DNA from 2 places in the Neisseria sp. CP9 genome. Region 1 is predicted to be linked to the other one. Evidence: predicted binding sites of a transcription regulator. Region 1 holds the regulator's gene; the other holds the start of a gene.
The links. The regulator FNR, encoded in region 1, switches genes on or off when oxygen is low (the NO sensors DNR and NnrR bind a similar motif). The targets are predictions, from matches to a motif close to TTGATNNNNATCAA.
Positions count from the first base shown of each region.

Region 1 (5,036 bases):
CATGATGTCGGATGCGGGAGAGATACCGAACCTTAATCTGAGAGTAATTACCAAATAAATTGGTAATACCAATTCAAAAGAATGCCGCATACTTTACGTAATACGATGTAATCGGTCAAGTGATTTATACGCGAACCGCGCGTTGCAAAATAAGGTTTTCGGTTGAGGGGAAATTAGTTTTTTATTATCAGAATATTGCAAAACGGATAAACGGGAGAAGGAGAGAAGTGTTGGAAATGCTGCAACAGGTAAATTCAAAAAGAGGTCGTCTGAAAACAGCTTCCGCTTCGTCGGTATAGTGGATTAACTTTAAATCAGGACAAGGCGACGAAGCCGCAGACAGTACAGATAGTACGGAACCGATTCACTTGGTGCTTCAGCACCTTAGAGAATCGTTCTCTTTGAGCTAAGGCGAGGCAACGCCGTACTGGTTTAAAGTTAATCCACTATATTTATGACTTGATGGAACTTGCTGTATTTGTTTTCAGCCGACCCCTTGGCAGCTTTATTCTAAAGGCTCTGCGAACCAGTCTTGCGTGGCGGTATTGGCATCAAAGACTTGTCCCATTAGCGGAGTCAACGGATTGACACCCAAGTTGCGTGCCAGCGGGATGCTTTGAAGCAGGGGTTCGTTCCAAGCGTGCAATGCCATGGCGTAGGCGCCCCAGTGGATGGGCATGAAGCGCTTGGGCGCGAGTTTCGCGGCGTAGCGGGCCGTTTGTTCGGGGAAGAGGTGGTTGTTGGGCCAATGTTCGCTGTATTGCCCGTTTTCGATGAACGCGATGTCGAATCCGTTGAATTTTTCGGCGATTTTGTCGAAATGGCTGCCTTGTGCCGAGTCGCCGTGAAAATAGAATTTTTCGCCGCCGTGTTCGATGACGAAGCTGGACCACAGGGCTTGGTTGTGGTCGGTCAGGGTTCGGGATGAATCGTGACGGGCAGGTAGTGCGGTGTAGCGGATGCCGTTGCGTTCGGTACTTTGCCACCAATCGAGTTCGGTAATGCGCTCTTGCGGCACGCCCCATTTTTTCAGCAATACGCCCATGCCGAGTGAGACGATGAAATGGCTGTTGCCTTTTGAATTGAGTGCTTGCACGCTGTCTTTTTCGAGGTGGTCGTAGTGACTGTGGGAAATCAGGATGACATCGACGGGCGGCAGTTCGTCGATTTCTGCGGGCGCAGGCTGGAAGCGTTTCATGGTGATGGGGATGGGGGAGACGGAATTGCCGAAAACGGGATCGGTAATGACGGTTTGTCCGCCGATCCGCATCAATAGGGTAGAATGCCCGAACCAGACGAAGCGGCTTTTCCCTTCGGGTGCGGCGAGGAAGGTTTGCCAATCGGGTTTGACGGTAGGCAGAGGTTTGGGCGGGCGCGTTGCCTGCGGGTCGGTCAGGATCTTCCAAAATGCGCTGACGAGGCCGGTCGGTTTCTGCTGCGGTTCGGGGTTGAAGAAGGTTTGCGTTTTCGGGTCGTAATGGTCACTTGCGGGGTAAACGGGATGTTGGTCGGGATAGAGCCAGTAGGCGAGCAGGGCGCAGGCAGTGGTCAAGGCAATGAGTTTTTTCTTGTGTTTCATAATTGGGTTTTATGAAGAAGGTCGTCTGAAAATTTTTCAGACGACCTTGGGTTCTGTTTGAAAATGGTCTCGGTATCCATCAGATGGCGTGCGAACAGCCGGACACCATTTTTTTGAGGTTTTGCGAGTCGAGGATTTTAATGTGTTTGTGTTCGACCGAAATCAAACCTTCATGATGGAACTTGGACAGCGTGCGGCTGACGGTTTCGAGCTTCAGCCCTAAATAGCTGCCGATTTCTTCGCGCGACATTCTCAGGATGAAATCGTTGGCGGCAAATCCGCGCGAATAAAGGCGTTGGGACAAGTTAAGCAAAAACGCCGCCAGGCGTTCTTCGGCGCGCATATTGCCCAAAAGCAGCATCACGCCTTGGTCGCGCACTATTTCGCGGCTCATCAACCGGAAAAAATGGCTTCTCAGGCTGGGGATGTTGTGCCCCAGCTCTTCGATGTGGGTGAAGGGCAGCTCACACACTTCGCTGTCTTCCAAAGCCACCGCGTCGCAGCTGTGGACATGGGAACAAATGCCGTCCATGCCGATGAGTTCGCCGGACATAAAAAAACCGGTAACCTGATCGCGACCGTCCTGACTGGCAACCGTGGTTTTGAAAAAACCGGCACGGATGGCAAACAGCGACGCGAAAGGCTCACCGGTGCGGAACAGATATTCACCCTTCTTCAAGCGGCGGCTCTGTCGGATGACCGCGTCCAATTGGGCAAACTCATTGGGCAAAAGCCCGACAGGCAGGCAGAGTTCACGCAGCGAACAGGAAGAACACAGGGTTTTCATCTGATGCATAGCATTGTGTGTGGTCATAAAACACCCTTAAAATTAAGGTTTTTATCCTGTCATGATTACGTAAGTTATTGACACATATCAAGACAGGTTTATCATACTGTGGCATTCTACCAAACTATCCGAAAATTGCCTAACATCATTACTCTAATCACACACACGCCATGAAAGTAATACCGATACAAAATAATCACAATAGAAACAATGACAAACCTGAGTTCGACCGCGAACTCATTGCTAGCCTTCCTTCCAGCGGTCCGCGCTACACTTCCTACCCGACAGCCGACCGTTTTCATGACGGATTTCGCGAAGCCGAATATATCAATGCCTTGAATCAGCGCGGTATGGGGGCTTTGAACAAGCCCCTTTCGCTTTATATCCACATCCCCTTCTGCAACACCATCTGTTACTACTGCGGCTGCAATAAAATCATCACCAAAGACAAAAGCCGTGCCGATGCCTACATCGAATACCTTGAAAAAGAAATGGAGCTGCTCGCCCCGCATCTGGGCGGACGGCATCAGCTCGCGCAACTGCACTTCGGCGGCGGTACGCCGACTTTCTTGAGCGACGACCAAATCGAACGCGTATTCCGCATGATACGCAAACATTTCCAACTTATCCCCGGCGGTGAATACTCCATCGAAATCGACCCGCGCAAAGTCAGCCGCGAAACCGTCCTTATGCTCGGCAAGCTCGGTTTCAACCGCATGAGTGTCGGTATTCAGGACTTTGATCCCAAAGTGCAGGAAGCGGTCAACCGCATCCAAAGCTACGATGAAACAAAAGAAGTCATCGATGCTGCACGCGAAGCGGGATTCAAATCCGTCAGCGTCGATTTGATTTACGGACTGCCGCACCAAACCGCCGAAAGCATCAAAACCACCATTGATACGGTATTGTCGCTCGATCCCGACCGCCTTGCCCTTTATCACTACGCCCACCTGCCGCATATCTTCAAGCCGCAACGCCGCATCGATACCGAAGCCGTACCCGGCAGCGAAGAAAAACTCGATATGCTGCAATACTGCGTCCAAACCCTGACCGAACGCGGCTATGTCTTCATCGGTATGGACCACTTCGCCAAACCCGATGACGAACTCTCCATCGCCCTTAAAGAAGGCTTCCTCCAGCGCAACTTCCAAGGTTACTCAACCTATGCGGACTGCGATTTGGTCGCCATCGGCGTGTCTTCCATCGGCAAAATCGGCAGCACTTATTCCCAAAACGAACGCGACATCGACGCCTACTACGCCGCACTCGATGCAGGACACCTGCCGATCATGCGCGGCTACCAGCTCAATCAGGACGACCTTTTGCGCCGCAATATCATCCAAGATTTGATGTGCCGCTTCGCCTTGGATTACCAAATCTACGAAAGCGTGTTCGGTATCCCGTTCGACCGCTATTTCAAAGACGAACTTGCCGACTTGGAACAACTCGCCTCCCTCGGACTCGTCCGCCTGAAACCGCACGGACTGACTGTTACCCCCAAAGGCCGCTTCCTGATACGCAACATCGCCATGGTGTTTGACTACCACCTGCGCCACAGGGAAACTAAAGCCCAATATTCGCAAACGGTGTAAACAGGCATGGAAAAGGTCGTCTGAAAATTTTCAGACGACCTTTGTTTTTATTTTCAATACTTTCGGGTAACATAAAACCATATTTGCCGTGTTGTCATGATTCAAGTTAATTTGCTCTAGATACGCTCCCTATGATTACCGAACAGCAAAACGATATCCTCAGCATCAATCAAGTGCAGCTTCTCCTTGCTGAAAAACGCACGGCACTTGCCGTCATGCGTACGGGTATTGCCGTGTTCGCGCTGCCTTTGTCTATTTTCAGTGCATTGATTGCGACATCGAAATGGTATGAGGTTGTCGATGTCTGGCCCTTGCTCGCGCTAGTCAGCCTGATGAACATCAGTTTGATTTTTTTCTCGGTCTATCTGATAACCCGTTCGCTCCGTAGAATGCACCAATACGACCGAATGATTGCCGACATCAAATACAACAATCAGTCTTTGCGTAAACTGCTTGAGTCATAAAATCCAGACGGTTGGGGTAGGGCATAGGTCGTCTGAAAATCAAAATATAGAGGAATTTTAGTTATTTAGTATAGTGGATTAAAATAAAAATGAGACAAGGCGGCAACACCCGCCGTGTACGGGTAGTACATAAGGGCGTTGGCAACGCCGTATCATTGCAATTTTAATCCACTATAAAACATGGCTCCCCCTTATTTGAAGCGACACGATACCATCGCAGTATCAGGATATAAAATGAACATTAAACATAAAGAATGGATAAAAATCTTACTCCTCCCTCATTTAATAACGACCATTTTCTTAGGACCGGCAATAATTGTTTTTTGGTCAGGTGGATTTGTCGGTCTCTACTCTGTTATAAACGTATTCAGTGAATTAGGTTGGCTGAAATATTATATTTATATTGGACTTCCTTTGATTTTTGCGGTGCTTTCACTTGGGTTGTATTGGAAAAATCTGAGGATAGGGAAGATACTGATTTCTTCTGCGATATATTTATGGTTTCTCTTAGGGTTTTTATGCCTAGGGTGGCAGATATAAACTTATTGAAATGACCAACTCAATTGGATATTGGTAGGAATCCTGCCGGATGCACTGATCGTGTTTAGACAAAT
Region 1 is NZ_CP180502.1:1,917,393-1,922,428, forward strand. It holds gene ACMYUL_RS09165 (MBL fold metallo-hydrolase) at 506-1,579, opposite strand; gene fnr (fumarate/nitrate reduction transcriptional regulator Fnr) at 1,659-2,393, opposite strand; gene hemN (oxygen-independent coproporphyrinogen III oxidase) at 2,537-3,958, shown strand; gene ACMYUL_RS09180 (hypothetical protein) at 4,090-4,422, shown strand; gene ACMYUL_RS09185 (glycerol transporter) at 4,657-4,962, shown strand.

Region 2 (5,036 bases), 680 kb from region 1:
ATCCAAATGTGAAACCCTGCGTTCAGTCGGACAACTGCCGCTTCAAAAACCAATCTCCGAACGGCCAGTCCACGCTGTCGAGCAGGTTTTTGGTAATCAGCCCAAGCTCGGTATCGCCTTCAATTTGCAGTTTGCGGTTGAAGAACAAAGTATCCGGGTCTTCCTCGCGCATCATCATGCGCATAAAGTCGATGCCGTTGGCGGCAAGGCGCAAATCGGGCGTACCGAAGAAATCCGCGTCGATGAATTTTTCGGCATTGGCAGTGAAACGCACCTTGATGCCCGCGTCCAATACGTCGATTTCAAAGGTGCGGCCGTCAAACAGGCTCATGTCGGCGGGCAGCAATCCGCGTTTGAGCATGGTGTTGAGGGCAAAAACCAAAGCGAAGCGCGGTGGCCTGCCCGGTAATTTTCCGCCGATTTTTCCCGCCCATTTGGGCAATACGATTTCAGGCAACGCCATAATATTCCTCCTTCACGGCTTCGATACCCGGCTGGCCGTGCCAATAGCCGTCCACCAGCGTGCCGGTGGTCAGTCTTTCCAATTCGGGCAGCGCATCCGCCAGGGCGGTTTTGCCGTCCAATACGTCGCGGTGGATACGGACGATTTCCACCATGCCGTACATTTGCGGCGACAGGCGTAGCATGTTCACGCCGATTTGCCGCAAATCCTCATGGTGCGGCAGCAGGTTTTGGCAGCCGTAAGACATGGTTTGGATGCCGTTGATGGTTAAAAACGGTTTGCCTTCGCGGGTATTCATGTCCATGCCTTGCTCGTAATCCAAGCAGCGGAATTCGCAGCCGTCTTTGTTCAGGTTGTAATGCCGCGCGGTAAAGCAGCGCGACGAATAAGCAAGCGGCATTTTGCCCCAAGCAAACAATTCCGTTTCGATGTCGTCTGAAGCCTTGATGATTTCAGCAACTTTGTCGCGGCTCAACTCAGACGGCGCAATCCAGCGGTATGCGCCCAGTTTTTGGAACAGTGCCAGCGTGCTTTCGTTGTAAATGTTCAGGCTGGCGCCGACGACAAACGGAATGCCGTGTTCGCGCGCCAATTTGACCGCGCCCATGTCGTTGGCTTCGACTTTGAATTTGTCCTGCCCAGTTATTTTGCGCAGGCGTTTCAAATCGGATTCGCTTTCCAGCAGCACCTGCGACGACAAAATAATCTCTTTGCCGCTTTCCGCCAAATCTTCCGCCAGGCTGACCCAGTCGGCAAAACGCATTTTCTGGCGGCGCGAACACACCACTTCGCCCAGATAAATGGTGTCCACCGGCGCATCCAGTATGCCAGCGTAAAATTCCAGCAAGGCTTCCTTCTGCCAGAAAAACAAAACCGGCCCCAACGATAATTTCATCGGATTCATTTTTCCTCCTCCCTTATTTCCACGGACGGCTGTATGCGCCCAAGGTCGTCTGATGCCCTTCCGAAATCTTGCTCAGCGCGTTGTTCCACACCGGATTGACTTTGAAATGCACCGGATCGGCAACGGCCGCGTCTAAAGCCTGCCGCAGCGATTTGGTAACCTGCGCCGTGTACATCGGGCTGCGCTGGCGGCCTTCGATTTTGATGGCGGATACACCGATTTTGATGAGTTCGGGCAACATTTCCAAAACATTCAGGCTGGTCGGCTCTTCCAGCGCGTAATAGGTTTCGTCATTGACTTCAAAACGGCCTTTGCACAAGGTCGGATAGCCTGCCGGTTCGTCCGGTTTGTACTGGTCGATTAACACCTGGTTCAGCCGCACGTTCATGCGGTCGGGCAACTGCTCCCAGCGCACCGCCTTCGCCGGCGAACACACGCCTTGCATATTCGGCGATTCGCCCGTCGCATAGCTCGACAAGATGCAGCGGCCTTCCACCATCACGCACAGGCTGCCGAAACCGAACACTTCGATTTCCACATCTGTATTGTCAATCACATGCTTGACCTGATCGACCGTCAAAACGCGCGGCAGCACGGCACGGCGGATGCCAAACAGCTCCTTCATTATATTGATGGCTTCATAATTGGTCGCCGAACCCTGCACCGACATGTGCAGCCTCAAATCAGGATGACGCTCGGCGGCATAAGCCATAATCGCAGGGTCGGCGACGATTATCGCGTCCGCCCCCAGCTGCACCGCCGTATCGACAGCCCGATGCCACCGCTCGATTTGCCCCGCCTGGGCAAAAGTATTGATTGCCATCAACACATTGCGGCCACGCGCATGTGCGTAAGCCACTCCTTCCTGCGCCGATTTCATATCGAAATTCAGCCCCGGAAAATTGCGCGCATTTGTCGCATCTTTCAGCCCCATATAAACCGTGTCCGCGCCATTGTCCACCGCCGTCTTCAAAGCAGGCAGATTACCGGCGGGACAAACCAACTCAGGGATTTTCGGCATTTTGCGTTCCTCGACTCTTGTAGTTTGTTATTCGAAAATCAATATCTAGTATGATTTCGGGTATTTTAGAGATTTGGACACAATATATTATGATTTAAATCAATTGTGAAATCAGGTTTGGATAGCGTATGTTTTAGTTAACATAATTTAACTATATTAAATATCAAGCTAATCAGCGGGTTATCTTTTCTAGCTTGATAATATGAGATTAGTTATTATCTATTAAATTTATAGATTTTTACAATAAAAGGTCGTCTGAAACAGGTTTCAGACGACCTTTTATGTACTCAAAGAAAATAAACGCACCTAAGGCTAAAATTATAGTGGATTAAATTTAAATCAGGATAAGGCGACGAAGCCGCAGACAGTACAGATAGTACGGAACCGATTCACTTGGTGCTTCAGCACCTTAGAGAATCGTTCTCTTTGAGCTAAGGCGAGGCAACGCCGTACTGGTTTAAAGTTAATCCACTATATTCATTTGCAGCCCCAAACTGCCTATCTCCTCCATTCACTCCAACAGTCCATAATGGTACGCGGATGATTTTGAACCAGTTGTTTATAAAAAATAGCGAATCCGCCGGCTTTGGGATAAAAATGATAAGCAACTTGACTTCCGTCCGCCCTAAACTCCAGCCTCCAAACATGAGTACCGAAAAGGGCCATCATCGTCCTACTCAAATAAATCAGATCTTGAAGAGGATGACGTGCTTTGATTTCACTGCCTTCACAAATAAAAATCTCGTTTTTGCCGAAGTAAATCCGTTCGTTATCCAATAAATTACCGAGACTGATGCAGGTGAGCGGTTCGTTTTCCCAAATGATTTCAGGCGCTGGCCGTACTCTGCGGGCAATCAGGATGAGACCTTTGCAAAATTCCCCAAAATCCCCTAAATTCCCACCAAGACATTTAGGGGATTTCTCATGAGCACTTTCTTCCAACAAACCGCACAAGCCATGATCGCCAAACACATCGACCGCTTCCCACTATTGAAGTTGGATCAGGTGATTGATTGGCAGCCGATCGAACAGTACCTGAATCGTCAAAGAACCCGTTACCTTAGAGACCACCGCGGCCGTCCCGCCTATCCCCTGTTGTCCATGTTCAAAGCCGTCCTACTCGGACAATGGCACAGCCTCTCCGATCCCGAACTCGAACACAGCCTCATCACCCGCATCGACTTCAACCTGTTTTGCCGTTTTGACGAACTGAGCATCCCCGATTACAGCACCTTATGCCGCTACCGCAACTGGCTGGCGCAAGACGACACCCTGTCCGAATTGCTGGAACTGATTAACCGCCAACTGACCGAAAAAAACCTAAAAGTAGAGAAAGCATCCGCCGCCGTCATTGATGCCACCATTATTCAGACCGCCGGCAGCAAACAGCGTCAGGCCATAGAAGTTGATGAAGAAGGACAAGTCAGCGGACAAACCACACCGAGTAAAGACAGCGATGCCCGCTGGACAAAGAAAAACGGCCTCTACAAACTCGGTTACAAACAACATACCCGCACCGATGAGGAAGGCTATATCGAGAAACTGCACATTACCCCCGCCAATACCCATGAGTGCAACCATCTGTTGCCTTTGCTGGAAGGAATAGCCAAAGACACAACCGTCTATGCCGATAAAGGCTACGACAGTGCGGAAAACCGACAACATCTGGAAGAGCATCAGTTGCTGGACGGCATTATGCGCAAAGCCCACCGCAACCGTCCGCTGACGGAAGCGCAAACCAAACGCAACCGATATTTGTCGAAGACCCGTTATGTGGTGGAACAAAGCTTCGGTACGCTGCACCGTAAATTCCGCTACGCCCGGGCAGCCTATTTTGGTCTGCTCAAAGTGAGTGCGCAAAGTCATCTGAAAGCGATGTGTTTGAACCTGTTGAAAGCGGCTAACAGGCTAAGTGTGCCTGTTGCCGCCTAAAAGGCGGCCCGGATGCCTGATTATGGGGCGTCCGGGGAGGATTAAGGGGGTATTTGGGTAGAATCAGGAGTGATTGGGGCGGAAACAGCCGAAAACCTGTGTTGGGGTTTCGGTTGCCGGTGGAAAGGGCTTTTTTGCAAAGGTCTCAGGATGAAAATGAAGCATCCGACTAAAAATATAAAAATGTATGCCATAGCTGATAAACTGAATAAATGATGATGAAACGCGGATAATCATATGGCAAATTTGCGTATTGGAAAACTCATTATCAATATCTTAATATTGTTTTGAGTGATCAGCCTGTCCGACAAATTTCTTTTAATGAGCCAAATAAATAAAAATAAGAATTGATTGCATTTGTATTTTGAACTAAGATAGCCCATATTTCACACCTCGTCTGAAACGACCATGCGCTACCATTTCCCGATTTCCGTCGATATGTACGACTTTCTGACCACAGGCCGATTTGATTATTTGGAAATCGGACAGACGGCGGAGATGATTCTGCAAATGTTCCCTGCGCCCGAATGCGTTCCTAAAGGGCTTTTGGTAAAAAGGGGCTGGAATATTTGGCTGTATGGCGATATCGAGCTGCATTTTTCAGACGACCGCCTGACTCAAATCCGTGCGGATTTCCAACCCGGCGCCTCGTTGAACGGTGGGCGTTGGTTAAGCTTAAATCCTTGGTTTTTCAGGCATGCGGACAAGCTTGATTT
Region 2 is NZ_CP180502.1:2,600,209-2,605,244, reverse strand. It holds gene ubiT (ubiquinone anaerobic biosynthesis accessory factor UbiT) at 23-463, opposite strand; gene ACMYUL_RS12570 (U32 family peptidase) at 450-1,367, opposite strand; gene ubiU (ubiquinone anaerobic biosynthesis protein UbiU) at 1,381-2,388, opposite strand; gene ACMYUL_RS12560 (hypothetical protein) at 2,887-3,333, opposite strand; gene ACMYUL_RS12555 (IS5 family transposase) at 3,313-4,320, shown strand; gene ACMYUL_RS12550 (hypothetical protein) at 4,729-5,036, shown strand, end outside.
Region 2: ubiU (ubiquinone anaerobic biosynthesis protein UbiU) is a predicted target of FNR. The motif match lies at 2,478-2,491, and genes of this name have one in related genera.